DNA from 2 places in the Veillonella rodentium genome. Region 1 is predicted to be linked to the other one. Evidence: a T-box and tRNA genes for the amino acid it is inferred to sense, from the RefSeq annotation. Region 1 holds a T-box; the other holds one or more tRNA genes.

Region 1 (7,470 bases):
GCACCATCGGTTTATTATTCGGTCTTATTATTGCAAATTTAATCGGTGTCGCATTTAATCAGGTACCTATAATCGGACCTTATATTCCGATCATTTTGAGTGCCATTTTTGGGTATAGTGGACTTAAAATTATGGCTCGCAAGGGACCTGAAATCTATCTGAACTATGTACAGCAGTGGCGTGAGGATGGGCCTAAGAAACCGGGTCGCTTTAAAATGTTTTCCAACCATAAAAATGATAAATCTGAAAGTACGCCGAAATTATTAGATACATCCGTAATTATTGATGGCCGTATCAAGGAATTATGTGGAACCGGCTTTATCGAAGGCCCTCTTGTGGTACCTCTTTTTGTATTGAATGAATTACAAATTATTTCGGATTCCGCCGATGCTACAAAGCGCAATCGAGGTCGTCGCGGTCTTGATATTTTGAAGGAGATGCAGGATGCTAACAATGTAGCGATTGAGGTTGTCGAAGATGATTACGACGATTTAACCGAGGTGGATTCTAAATTGATGCGTCTCGCCCTCGATAAGCAGTGGAAATTGATGACTAATGATTTTAACCTCAATAAGGTTGCCCGCGTTCAAGGAATTACAGTTTTGAATCTTAACGAATTGGCGAATGTACTAAAGCCGGTTCTCATTGCGGGCGAATGGATTCGCGTTCAGATCATGAAAGAGGGGAAGGAAATTCATCAAGGTGTGGCCTATCTCGATGATGGCACGATGATTGTCGTTGAGGATGGCAGACCGTACGTGGGTCAGTCTGTGGAGGTCATGGTTACATCGATTTTACAGACGAGTGCAGGTCGCATGATTTTCGCTCGCGTCGACGGGGGACAACATGGACAAGGAAATTAGCTGTATCGTTCTAGCCGCCGGTGCAGGTCGGCGTATGGCATATAAGGAGAATAAAATATTCATCCCTTTGGGAAACTGTTCCATTATTCAACGTACCTTACAACAGGTGGCAAAGATTAAAGGTCTTGGTGAAATTATTCTAGTGGTCGCTGACGGTGAAGAGAAGTATATGGCGAATCATATAGATTCTCTTGATATATCTGTACCTATACGAATCGTAACAGGCGGTGCGGAGCGTCAGGATTCCGTAGGCTGTGGTCTTAAGGCTGTATCTGAGAAGAGTTCGATTATTCTTGTGCATGACGGAGCCCGTCCTCTGGCAACGACAGATATGTTTGATTCCGTTGTTGATGCGGCTCGTAAATATGGGGCCGCCACGGTAGGTGTGCCTGCAACGGATACAATCAAGCGTATCGATAAAAACCATAAAGTTGTCGAAACATTGATACGCAGTGAGCTTTATCAGATCCAGACGCCACAAGGCTTTCAAAAAGAACTATTTCAGGAGGCCTATCAAAAGGCGAGCGATGATGCATTCCTTGGAACGGATGATGTGTCTCTTGTCGAATATTTAGGTAAGCCGGTACATATTGTAGATGGTGATTACTGTAATATAAAGGTGACGACCCCCAATGATATCGCTGTGGCAAAACGATATTTGGGGATTGAGGAGAAGCGTATGCGCGTTGGATTCGGTTATGATATTCATCAGTTAAAAGCAGGGCGTCCTTGTATATTAGGCGGTGTTCACATCGAATCGGATGTGGGACCTGACGGACATTCCGATGCGGATGTGCTCATTCATGCGCTGATGGATGCCATGTTGGGGGCTGCGGGACTTCGTGATATCGGTTATTATTTCCCGCCGGAAGATGATCAATATAAGGGGATTTCAAGCCTGCTTTTACTGGAAAAAGTGAATTCCTTATTGAAAGAACAGGGCCTTGAAGCCTATAATATAGATATTATGGTTATTTCTGAAACACCGAAACTAAAGCCTCATATCGATGATATGAAGGCAAACTTGCAATCGGTGCTACATATGCCATTAGAACGCATTAGTATTAAAGCGACAACCAATGAGATGTTAGGCGCTATAGGTCGCCGTGAAGGCATTGCCACTCAGGCTGTCGTTTCTGTATATGAAGGAGAGGTTTTATAATGAGTTCCATGAAAGTTCGTTTTGCTCCAAGTCCTACGGGGCCGTTTCATATCGGTGGTGCCCGTTCCGCATTGTTTAACTGGCTATTGGCGCGTAAGGAAAAAGGGACATTCGTATTGCGCATCGAGGATACGGATTTAACCCGTTCTACTCGTGAAAGTGAGGAAAACATCAAAGCCTCTTTGAAATGGCTAGGCATGGATTGGGATGAAGGTATCGATGTGGGCGGTGACAACGGACCGTATCGTCAGACAGAACGTTTAGAACTATACAAAGCGGTAACACAACGTCTATTGGATGAAGGCAAGGCTTATGAATGTTACTGCACACAGGAAGAACTTGAAGAAGTACGTCAAGAGCAGATGGCGCGGGGGGAAACACCTAAATATAACGGTCATTGTGAACATTTAGACGAAGAGACAAAAGCAAAATATATTGCGGAAGGCCGCAAACCGACAATCCGTTTGCGTGTTCCGTTGAACAAGACCTATACCTTTGATGATATGGTACGTGGCCATGTATCCTTTGAATCCAACGGTGTGGGTGACTTTGTTATCGTTAAATCTGACGGTATTCCCGTATATAATTTTGCCGTAGTCATGGATGACCACATGATGGGGATTACCCATGTTATTCGGGCGGAGGAACATTTATCCAATACGCCTCGTCAGATGGCTATTTATGAAGCTTTAGGATGGGATATTCCCACATTCGGTCACATTTCTCTTATCCTCGGCAAGGATTATAAGAAGATGTCCAAACGTCATGGAGCCACATCGGTAGAGCAATATAAACATTTAGGCTATTTACCGGAAGCTCTGGTGAACTTTTTGGCATTGTTAGGCTGGGCTCCGGAAGGGGAAAATGAATTCTTCACGCCTGATGAATTAATTGAGGCCTTTTCTATGGATCGGGTGGCTAAAAATCCGGCCGTATTCGATATCGACAAGTTGAACCATATCAATTTTCATTATATGAAGAACTTAACTGATGAAGAACTGTTCCATCTCTGCTTACCTCATTTAAAGGAAGTAGGATTGGCTCCTGATAGTTTAAATCAAGCGGATATAGATCATTTGACATTGTTATGCTCCACGTTCCGCGATCATATCAGCTTTGGTGCACAAATCAAGGATCATGTGGGTATGTTTATGGTGGATACGGTGTTCCTTGAAGAAGGTCACGAAGAAGAATTACGTGCCGTTTTGAATGAAGAATCCGCTCCGACTGTATTGACTGCATTCCGTAATGCTTTGTCCGCATTGGATGAAATTACGCCGGATGCCGTGAAAGCAACTATCAAGGCCGTCATGAAGGAAACGTCCTTAAAAGGTAAGTTTGTATTCATGCCGATTCGCGTTGCCTTAACAGGTCAAATGCATGGGCCGGATTTGAATAATATCGTAACGTTACTCGGTAAAGAACGATGTTTACATCGCTTGGATTCTGCAGGGAACCTTACAAAATAATACTTAAGATAATATGGTATTAAGAAGCCTCTTATGAACATATAGTTTATAAGAGGCTTTCTTGTGTTACCGTTATATATTTGCTATAATTATCGGCGTGTTTTATTTGATTTTTTTGAAAGTGAGTGTATATAATGCAATTTGTTCATTCCGTGAATCGTCTATTTAATAGCTATTTGTCCTGGATTGTACTGTTAACGGCTGTTATAGCCTATTTGTTACCGAATCTATTTGCATGGATGACACCGTATGTGGCATATATGTTACAATTTGTCATGTTCGCAATGGGATTGACATTGACAGCGCAAGTTTTTATTGATGTATTTAAGCAACCTTTAAAGGTTATCTTAGTTTCTGTCATTCAATTTTTATGGATGCCTCTAGCAGGTTTCTTGGTTGGCATAGCATTTAATTTTCCTCCGGAAATAGCTATCGGATTTATTTTATTAGGCGCCTGCCCGGGCGGCACCGCATCCAATGTTATGACCTTCTTGGCTAACGGTAATGTGCCGCTGTCCGTATCGGCTACGACAGTATCAACCTTATTGGCACCGGTGTTAACTCCATTATTCGTGGTATTATATGCAGGAGCTACGTCGTCGATTGAAATAGCGTTTATGCCAATGTTTATTTCAATCATAAAGATTGTATTGGTTCCGATCATCTTGGGTATAGTATTAAACTATTTTATTGGTGTAAAGATTGAACCGGTTAAATCCGTCTGTCCTACTATTGCCGCTATCGCTGTATTGCTTATCTTGGCGGCGGTTACAGCTGTCAATCAACAACGTATCGCCGAAACGGGCTTCATTATTTTTATAGCTTGTTTAGTACAGAATTTAAGCGGTTATGTAGTGACGTATGTGGTGTGTAAACTACTCAGTATCGATGTTTCTTCTCGGCGCGCTATGCAGATTGAAGTGGCAATGCAGAATTCAGCATTATCCGTGTCTCTAGCCATGAAACACTTCACACCTCAAGCGGCTGTGGCCGGTGCGGTATTTTCTATTATTCATAATTTTACAGGATCTATTTTTGCCGGTATATGCCGTAAGCATGATGATCGGGAAAAGTTGGAAAAAGCATAATTTGACAGATATTGTAAAACGATGTTAATCCTCATTCTCGAATGACCGTATCGTGTTTAAAAAGGTATGCATATGGTCTTCGCGGGTGAGGATTTGTCTTATTATCATTGACATTATATAGCGTAATTGGTACAATTATTACATATTTAAATAGGTTATATATCAATAGCTGAGACTGAAAGAAGTACTCTACAACTAACTTTTTAGCGAGAACCGATGGTGGGAGGGTTTAAGGATAGGTAGATGAAATGCATTCACGAGCTGACATTCCGATTATAGGTAGGTTTGTCCGGTCACGCGCCGTTATGCGTCGAGTGGGTATGAACGTACCTAACAGAGTGGAACCGCGGACCATCGTCTCTGTATGAGATGAGAGGTCTTTTTTATTTTATAAAAGATGGAGGCATCGGCAACGATGAGAGAAATTACAGTTTATAATACTATGACGCGTCAAAAAGAGGTGTTCTCTCCTGTGACACCGGGGGAAGCCAAGATGTATGTATGTGGTGTAACACCATATAATCATCCTCATATCGGCAATGCGCGTCCGTTCGTAACATGGGATGTAATCCGCCGGTATATGAAGCATGTAGGCTATAAGGTTACATATGTGCAAAACTTCACCGATGTGGACGATAAAATCATCAATACATCCAATGGGGAAGGTGTATCCTGGGATACTATTGCAAATCGTTATATCGACAGTTACTTTGAGGTGATGGATGCACTCGGTGTACAGCGTGCAGATATTTACCCTCGCGTGTCCACACATATTGATGATATCATCGCCATGATTAGCACCTTGATTGAAAAGGGGTATGCATATGAACTTGACGGCGACGTATATTACAGCGTTGAAAAATTTGATCATTATGGCGAATTATCCGGTCGTACATTAGATGATATGGAAGCCGGTGCTCGTATTGAGGTAGACGGACGTAAACATAATCCGATGGATTTCGCTTTATGGAAAGCGGCTAAACCGGGAGAGCCGTACTGGGAAAGTCCGTGGGGCAATGGCCGTCCCGGCTGGCATATCGAATGTTCCGCCATGAGTCAGAAATATCTCGGTACGGAATTTGATTTCCATGGTGGCGGCAGTGATTTGATTTTCCCGCATCATGAAAATGAAATCGCTCAGTCCGAAGGTTGTTCCGGACAACATCCGGCAGTACGTTACTGGCTGCATAACGGGTTTATCACCATTAACTCCGAAAAAATGTCGAAATCTCTGAATAACTTTTTCTTGGTAAAAGATATTTTAGAGCAATATAGTCCGGATGCTTTGCGGTACTTCTTGTTGAGTACCCATTATAGAAGTCCGTTGGATTTCTCCGATGAACGTCTTGAAGAGGCTAACAAGTCTTTGGAACGTTTAAGTACAGCTATTGAAAATCTATTGTATTTGGAAGGCTGTGAAGCGGGCGAATGTGATGAAGCGCAACGTTTATTAGCTCGAGCGAAGACGTATGAAGAAGAATTTGAAGCCGCTATGAGCGATGATTTTAATACGGCATTGGCTACATCGAGCATGTTCGGCCTGGCAAAAGAAATCAATATTTATTATCAGGAGGTTTCAAGCCGCAACGGCGTTGTATGTCAAGAGGCTATTGCCGAAGTAAAACGCATATTTAAATTCATGACGGAAATTATCGGTGTTCTTGAAAAGGCATGGGAAGGTAATACCGGTGCTAATGCAGCAGAATATGGAGAATTGATGCAAGTTATCCTGTCCGTTCGTCAGGCTTGTCGAGATCAAAAACAATGGGCATTGGCGGACTGCATCAGAGATCGTCTATCGGACATCGGTATTGTTATTGAAGATTCTCCTCAAGGGGCACGGTGGAAAAAACGTGAAGTTTAGACAATTTCAGTTCTTAAGAAATGAAGCCGTTAAAAAACTACATCAGTTAAATAAAGAACCTATGCATTTACGCAGTCGTACAATTGAGGAAGCCCTTGGCGCGGATGCGGTGATGCTCGCCTATATCGGAGACGCCGTATACTCAATGTACGTTCGTGAACGCGTGGTGCAGATGAATATTTCTAAGATGCAGGTATTGCACACCATTGTGACCGAGTTTATCTGTGCAAGGTCTCAGGCAAAGGTCTTGCAGACGTTGGAGACTACTTTCACGGATGATGAACAGGCTGTAGCGAGACGGGCCAGAAACAGTCATGTGAATGTCCCTAAAAGCAGTTCTGTTCAGGAGTATCGCAGCAGTACCGCTTTTGAAGCGGTTCTGGGATTTCTGTATGAAACACGTCAGGATGAACGTTTACAAATGTTGATGCGTGAAGCTTTTTCCGCGACTTTACAAGGTATGAATCATGGATAATTACATCGTAGGCCGTAATGCGGTCAAGGAAGCCCTTAAAAGCGGGCGCTCCATTCAACGCATTTTGGTCAGTGAGGATAAGGTTAAAACAGGGCTTGCCGATATTGTGGGCCTTGCAAAATCTCAAGGAATTGAGGTGCGACCTACACCGATTAAGCAGATGAATAAGTATGAATTCGATGTGCCTCATCAAGGTGTTATCGCTTTCGTGTCCGCCGTACAATTCAAAGAGTTAGGTGAAGTATTGCAAGAGACAGACCATGAAGTGCCGTTACTGATTCTTACGGATGGTGTGGAGGACCCTCATAATATGGGGGCAATTATTCGAACGGCCGAATGTGTCGGTGCTACGGCGGTACTCATTCCGAAGCGACATAACGCACCGATTAATGCCACCGTAGCCAAGACCTCAGCCGGTGCTATAGAACAAATTCCACTTGTCCAAGTCGGTAATGTGGCGCAGACGGTTAAGCAATTACAAAAGCAGGGCTTTTGGGTTCTGGGGGCCCATATGGAAGGAGACCGAACCTTGTACGAAGCTGACATGAC
Region 2 (7,470 bases), 200 kb from region 1:
AAAATAAAGGCTTTCACCACGGCGAATACGGCTGGACAGAGACAAAATCATATCCTCTAAACTATATATATCCTTTTCCACTTTAACTTCATGTAAAGATTCTTCATCAGATATTTCCCTTGCACGTTTCAATGTCTGATAAAAGATCTGATACAGCTGTGAAAGTTCAAAATTATAAACATTATCTAATCCCAGCACACTGGTTTCTTCGGGACGGCTAAAACAGTCGGAAGATGTGGACGTACGTTCCATAAGTAGAGCCGTGAAGTCTTTAATCTTTTTAAACTCCACTAACTTAGCCACCAGCTCATCCCGAGGATCTTCCGCTTCGTCCGGTTCCGGTTCCGCCTTGGGAAGCAGCATTCGTGATTTAATTTGCAATAATGTGGATGCCATAACGAGGAATTCACTGCTGTAATAAATATCAAAATGGTTCCAATTATCCAGATACTCCAAGTATTGGCTCGTAATCTCCACGATAGGAATATCGGTGATATCTATTTTATGTTTTTCGATAAGATGCAACAGCAAATCAAGAGGACCTTCGAAAACGTCCAGCTTGTAATTATAATCGCCCATAATTCCCAACCCTCAGAAATAATATATTTAACCATATAATTATAAAGCATTTATCATAGTACTTTCAAATAATTGTTTTTTTTGCATTCATCTGCTATCTTTATTAGAGTAGTTATTATATATTATTGTTTTCTTGTAAGAGAGGCTGTATTATGTCATCCATGATAAAGCAAATAGGACGTAATCCTATTTTTCGCTTTGGTATTATAGGCATTTTGTTATATATTGTACTGTACATCATCTACGAACCTATTACATTAGGATTAGATGTGGAAGATATTACAATTTTAGCTGTGCCTACCATTGTAGGTACATTTTTATTTCAGTATTTTATGGGCTGTACCGTGTTTCATCGCCCGTTTTTGGGATATGGATTAGTCGGCATCCTATGGGCATTGACCTTTCCGCTGCTATTTCACTGGTCCTACGTAAAGCCTCTATATTTTTATGAATTTGCCAATGATTTTCTCTTCGGTCTTCTCATCTTTATGGGGCTTTCAGGAATTCAATTTCTAATCACTCAGACTAATCGATTCCATAAAACGACATCATTTATCATGGCTATCCTCTCCATGATACTAAGCCTCATTCCGTTCCTACAAATCGGCTACTACATGACAACTTGGCATTGTTTAACTCCGGCCAGCCTTCTTGCAGTATACATGACTAATCCGGAGGAAGCCTTCGGATTTTTAAAAAATGCCGCCGGCATCCCTGGCCTAATAGCCGTCGGAATCGGTCTAATCCTTTGGACATACTTATTATATTGGTCTAATCTGGGCATGAAATATGTGGTAAATCTCAACACGACACGACCTATGCGATCCGCATTGCTCATCGCCTCGATAGCCGCATTTCTCGTATACGTGCCATTCTTTTTATTCCCCAAAACATGTATCGTAGCCAATTGGATTTCGGCCGGTGATTATGTAAAACAAATGCAGCAATATAATGATAATCATCATCTTGTATTCGATTCTTTCAATTTGGATACAACCGATACGGCTGCTAAAGAGACACCGGGTACAATCATTCTCGTCATCGGTGAATCGAGCTCTCGAGATTATATGAAAGTGTATAATCCAGCTTTTCCTTATGATGATACACCTTGGCAGGGGACTATGTATGCGGATAACAAGGACTTTATCTTCTTTGACAATGCATATTCATCCTATGTACAGACCATCCCCAGTTTAGAACGCGCCCTATCTGAGCGCAATCAATATGACGATCGGCCATTCCTCGATTCCGCCAATATTTTAGACATCGCTAAAAAAGCTGGATACACTACATCCTGGTTCAGTAATCAAGGTGTATTCGGAGAATATGATACGGCAATCTCGTTAATGGCGAAAACAGCAGATACGACGAAATGGGCGCATGAATCCTATGCATTCTCGGATCGCTACGATGAAGCGTTATTGCCCTTACTCAAAACCGTGGATCCTACCAAAAATAATTTTATCGTGATTCATATCATGGGCAGTCATATTTATTATAATGACCGTTATCCTCATGAATTCAGTAAATGGAAACAAGGGCGTTATCCTGACGGACAGGAAGCCTATGCGAACAGTCAACTCTATACGGATTGGCTGTTACAGCAAATTTATACATATGGTAAGGAAAAACTGAATCTTCAGGCTATGGTATATTTCTCCGATCATGGTGAAAGTCTCGATAAATCTCACAATCCAGACACATTCGACTTTATCATGACGCATATACCATTCTGGATTTATTTATCTCCTCAATATCGCGCTGCCTATCCACAAACAGTATCAGCCCTCAATAGTCATGAACATCAGTATTTTACAAATGATTTACTATACGATACCTTGGTAGGACTCATGCATGCACCGAGTCATAGATATGATCCGGAGCGGGATTTCAGTAACAGCAAGTATCGTTTTAACTTGCATAACCTTACTACCCTGCTCGGCGACCAACCCCTAACAAACGACCCTGTAAATGCAGGCAAATGATTTTTATATTAATTACATATATATAAATAAATATAACAGCCTCCTAAGGTTGATAGTATTTACTGCAAAACCAAGTAAATAGTTATCAAATTGCCTTAGGAGGCTGTTCCTCTGTAAATCATTTTAGATAAGTCCAAAATTATATTAAATAACTTATATAATTTCAATACTTCTATATTACTTATATTGTTCTAATAAATCGAGAACATCATCTTCTGTATAAATCTCAATGTCATGATTCAATAAACGTTCCACAGTCATACCATGTCCATTTGTAAGGGTTTTCGTAAAAGTACCATCGTAAATGCGTTTATATCCGCAGCTGGGACTTTTCGCTTTCATTAAGGCAATCTTACAATTATTCCGTAATGCTATATCTAATACGAGCTGTGCCCCATTTGAAAATGCATCCGTTACATCAGTACCATCACAAGTACAAATATTTGAACCGCATCGTTCCGCCGGCTGTCTCGGCGTATCTAACCCACCCAATACCTCCGGACAAACAGGAATTAAGTTAAATGAAGCTTCTAATTCTTTAAGGCAAGGAAGTGCATTATCCTTTCCGTCATAGCGACAAGGCACTCCGCAGAGACATTCACTGATCAATAGATTAATTTTTCTCTTCATAAATATCCCCTATAAGGTAATTACCATATAAAATAAAAAAGACTAACCTAGGTTAGTCTAATGGTGCCGAGGACCGGAATCGAACCGGTACGGTTGTTTCCAACCGACGGATTTTAAGTCCGTTGCGTCTGCCTGTTCCGCCACCCCGGCATGGATGACGTTTGTGGAGGCGGCACCCAGAATCGAACTGGGGAATAAAGGTTTTGCAGACCTCTGCCTTACCGCTTGGCTATGCCGCCATATAAAATTGGAGCGGGAAACGAGATTCGAACTCGCGACCCCCGCCTTGGCAAGGCGGTGCTCTACCACTGAGCTATTCCCGCATGTACATGGTGCCTCAGGACAGAATCGAACTGTCGACACACGGATTTTCAGTCCGTTGCTCTACCGACTGAGCTACCGAGGCATGATGGCGACCCCGATCAGATTTGAACTGACGATCTTCGCCGTGACAGGGCGACATGTTAACCGCTACACCACGGGGCCTTATCCAAAGTACTTGATTAGTATATCGGTTATCACAATATTTGTCAACACTATAACAAAAGATTTTTCATAAAACGTTCTTCATTCTGTAAGGTCGTAGAACCCTTATGTCCGGGCTCAACTATCAGGTTTTTAGGCAATGACAAAAGGTAACGAATACTGTCCAATAACTGTGATGCATTGCCATTGTAATTGTCTGTATTCCCTACATTTTGCTTAAAGAGAGTATCCCCCGTAAAAAGGTATTCTCCTATTTCAAGGCAAACCGATCCGGCACTATGCCCCGGCGTATGATGCACAGTTATCGTAAAAGGATTTAAATTCAACTCACCGGGCAACAGATCTTCACAGTCGGTATACATCTTTTTTTTATATACACTGGGACGCCGTCTAATAAGCTGTAACAGCTCTTGATCTTCCGGATGCAAATACGCAGGGATATGGTAATGCTCACAGATATCATCTAAAGCGGATACGTGATCACAATGACCATGTGTCAATAGTACGGCTAAAGGCTGTGAATCTCCTACCATATCGATTATATGATGACTATGAAAACCGGGATCAATGATTAGAGATTTTCCATCTTGAATCAATACATAACAGTTAGCCTTATATAACCCTAACGGACGTTTTATAATCTGCATCGTTCCTCCTAAAGAATTTTATAGCGTTTAAGAGGTTCTTTCTTGATAAAATAACCTTCCCAGAATTGAGGGTGTAACATGACGAGGATTGTAAATAATTCCAGACGACCTAATAACATATCAACAGATGCGATTAATTTAGCCGTATTAGGCATAACAGCAAACGAATCAGTCGGACCAAAGCCGCCAAAGCCTAAGCCTACATTGCTTAAAAATGCGGTAACAACCTGTAATGCATCATAAGTCGTCAATCCCGTACATGTCATTAAAAAAGCGGAGCCTACATAGATCAATAAATAAAGGAATATAAACTGTTGTGTCATCTGAATCGCTTTTTCCGGCATCGGCTTACCATTGATGCGCACAACCTGTACCATATCGGGATGAATTGATTTACGTAAATACAGAATACTGCTCTTAATAAGAGTAATAAGACGAATAATCTTTATACCCCCTGTAGTAGATCCGCTACAGCCTCCGAAAAAAGTACAAATGAACAGCATCATTTGCGCTGCTGCCGGCCATAAATCATAGTCACTGACAGCAAATCCGCTCCCGGTCTGTAAAGACACCAGGTTAAATGCCGAATCCCGAACGATCTGCAAGGGATCAGTATAGCCCGAATGCCATGCTAACGATATTGCCGTAACTGCAATACCAATAAATAAAACGAGCCAATACATGCGGGTTTCAAAATCATGTAAAAGAACCCCTATCCCCCGTTGCAATACCCCGTAATATATAGCAAAATTACCACCTGCAAGAATCATAAAGAATATAAACACAAAGCAAATATAATTGTTCTGCTCATAAATAAATGCACCTGCCGTAGTCGGCGTAAATCCCCCCGTAGAAATGATGGAGAATGCATAGTTTAACGCATCAAAAGGACTGAGTCCTCCCGCCCATAACATAAGGAAACATAATACGGTAAACACCACGTATAACTGCCATAATTTCAGAGCTATAGATTGTACACGAGGCATCACCACCCCGACCTTAGGTACGGATGCTTCGGCATTAAAAAAATGAGCCGCATCGGCGCCTAAATTTTTTAGAAAGGAAAGAATTAAAACGATAATCCCCATCCCGCCGATCCAGTGCATTAAACCGCGCCAAAGAATAAACGTATCCGGCAGCTCATCAACATTATAAATTATAGTAGCGCCCGTAGCCGTGATACCGGATGTAGCTTCAAAAAGGGCATCAAAACCATTAGTAAGTATTCCACTGCCTAGAAAGGGAATGGCCCCTAAAATAATCGTTAAAATCCAAATGGAAGATACTACAAGAAAGCCGTCGCGCAAACTGAAATTTTGACTGTCACGACCATAGCGAACAAGAACCGCCCCTAGTACTACGGAAAGGCCGGTAGTAATTAGAAATGACCAGTATGCAGTTTCAAATGCTATGCCATATATAAAGGGAATTATCGTAAATACCCCGTAAATATAAAGCAGCTTGCCCACCAAAGACATGACGATTTGAATGCGCATAGACCCTCCAGACTACGTAAGATACTTAAGTAATTTACTTACCGATTCAGGTAAGGTAAACATAATGATATGATCACCATCAAGAATCCTCGTGTCACCGCGAGGAACAATGGCTTCATCACCGCGTAAGATAACGCCGACCAAGGCTTTTCCGGGGAGGCGTATATCCTTTAACTGTTTGCCTGCCACCGGAGATTCATCAGTAATAGCGATTTCAATAGATTCCGCCTTACCGCCTTCAAAGGTGGAAATAGATACAACACCTTCTCCGCTACGAACAAAACGTAAAATTTGACCTGCCGTCAAGAGGCGCGGAGAAAATACGACGTCAATACCGACCTGCTCCATAAGCATTATATACTCAGGACGACCTACGCGAACTACAGTTTTCGGAATACCCATATGTTTTCCTACAAGGGCCACTAATAGATTCAGTTTATCATCATCCGTCAATGCGATGATAACATCACTATCCGCAATTTCTTCGGCTTCAAGCAGGTCAAAATCGGTACCGTCACCATTGATGACCATCGCTCTATCCACTTGAGCTGCTAACTGTTCACATCGCTCAAAATTTTTCTCAATAATCTTAACGGAAAAGCCGGCCTGTTCTAAAAGTACAGTCAGATTACGCCCCAATAAACCTGCACCGATGATGACAGCACGTTTGTAAAAAGTCGTATGATTATGAAACCATTGATTTTCTACCGTTTCTATCCCCTCTTTAAGTCCTAAAAAGAATACGCTGTCGCCGGATTGTAACTGACTTTCACCATGAGGAATAATCATTTCCCCATATCTTAGAATACCTACGAGCAGGACCCCTTCCGGGAATTGAATATCCTTCAATGTACGCCCCACTATCGGTACCTCATCATTCAGCTTGAATTCCATAAGGCGCACAGCCCCTTGTCCGAATTCCTCCACATCAATGGCAGACGGGGTTTCAAGAATTCGCAACAATTCTTGCGCTGTAACCATCTCAGGATTGATAAATAAATCTACGCCCAACTTGGCTTTCATATCGTCATCCATATGTTCAACCAGATTATTATCCCGTACACGGGCGATAGTCGTTGGCACACCCATGATTTTAGCCACTGCACAAGACAGCATATTTACTTCATCAGAATCCGTTACGGCAATAAACATGCCCACATCGGACATGTCGATTTCATTGAGCAGCTGTAAATCACTGCCATTCCCCTGGACTAAACTGACATCCAAAGTACTTTCAAGATTGTTAATGCGTTCCGGTGATTTGTCGATCACATACACATCATGATCATCCTGAAGCAATCGTTGTGCTAATGAATAGCCGACCTTACCGGCCCCTACAATGACAATTTTCATCGTCTTTATTCCTTGTCTTGTGACTCATTACCTGCGAGAGATGAACGACCGATGTCTGTAAGCAAGGTCCAACCATCCTCTTGAATAATCTTCTTTTCCTTCATCAAATGACCCAATGCCCGTTTGAAAGCCGCCTTACTGATGTTAAATTTATCTTTGATTAACATCGAGGACGACTCATCACTATAAGGCATTCTTCCTCCTCGGTTAAGGAGATATTCCATAATAATATCCCCATCCGATACGATGGCTTTTTCCTTTATAGGTCGCATTGATACATTGATACGCCCGTCA

What was found. The T-box of region 1 lies ahead of cysS (cysteine--tRNA ligase). A T-box ahead of a tRNA ligase gene usually reads a tRNA of that ligase, here a tRNA-Cys.
Region 2: it has a tRNA-Cys gene. The T-box ahead of cysS (cysteine--tRNA ligase) is inferred to sense a tRNA for this amino acid. The anticodon was not compared.

The regions. Positions count from the first base shown of each region.
Region 1 covers NZ_LT906470.1:1,118,032-1,125,501, reverse strand. Annotated here, with positions in the region: gene CKV62_RS05080 (PIN/TRAM domain-containing protein) at 1-863, shown strand, start outside; gene ispD (2-C-methyl-D-erythritol 4-phosphate cytidylyltransferase) at 847-2,025, shown strand; gene gltX (glutamate--tRNA ligase) at 2,025-3,494, shown strand; gene CKV62_RS05065 (bile acid:sodium symporter family protein) at 3,629-4,582, shown strand; T-box leader at 4,745-4,947, shown strand; gene cysS (cysteine--tRNA ligase) at 4,998-6,446, shown strand; gene CKV62_RS05055 (Mini-ribonuclease 3) at 6,436-6,921, shown strand; gene rlmB (23S rRNA (guanosine(2251)-2'-O)-methyltransferase RlmB) at 6,914-7,470, shown strand, end outside.
Region 2 covers NZ_LT906470.1:918,905-926,374, reverse strand. Annotated here, with positions in the region: gene CKV62_RS04160 (segregation and condensation protein A) at 1-579, opposite strand, end outside; gene CKV62_RS04155 (phosphoethanolamine transferase) at 732-2,564, shown strand; gene CKV62_RS04150 (2-thiouracil desulfurase family protein) at 2,742-3,194, opposite strand; tRNA gene CKV62_RS04145 (tRNA-Leu) at 3,256-3,344, opposite strand; tRNA gene CKV62_RS04140 (tRNA-Cys) at 3,359-3,433, opposite strand; tRNA gene CKV62_RS04135 (tRNA-Gly) at 3,443-3,517, opposite strand; tRNA gene CKV62_RS04130 (tRNA-Phe) at 3,525-3,600, opposite strand; tRNA gene CKV62_RS04125 (tRNA-Asp) at 3,605-3,680, opposite strand; gene CKV62_RS04120 (MBL fold metallo-hydrolase) at 3,731-4,327, opposite strand; gene CKV62_RS04115 (TrkH family potassium uptake protein) at 4,336-5,823, opposite strand; gene trkA (Trk system potassium transporter TrkA) at 5,836-7,176, opposite strand; gene CKV62_RS04105 (CvfB family protein) at 7,182-7,470, opposite strand, start outside.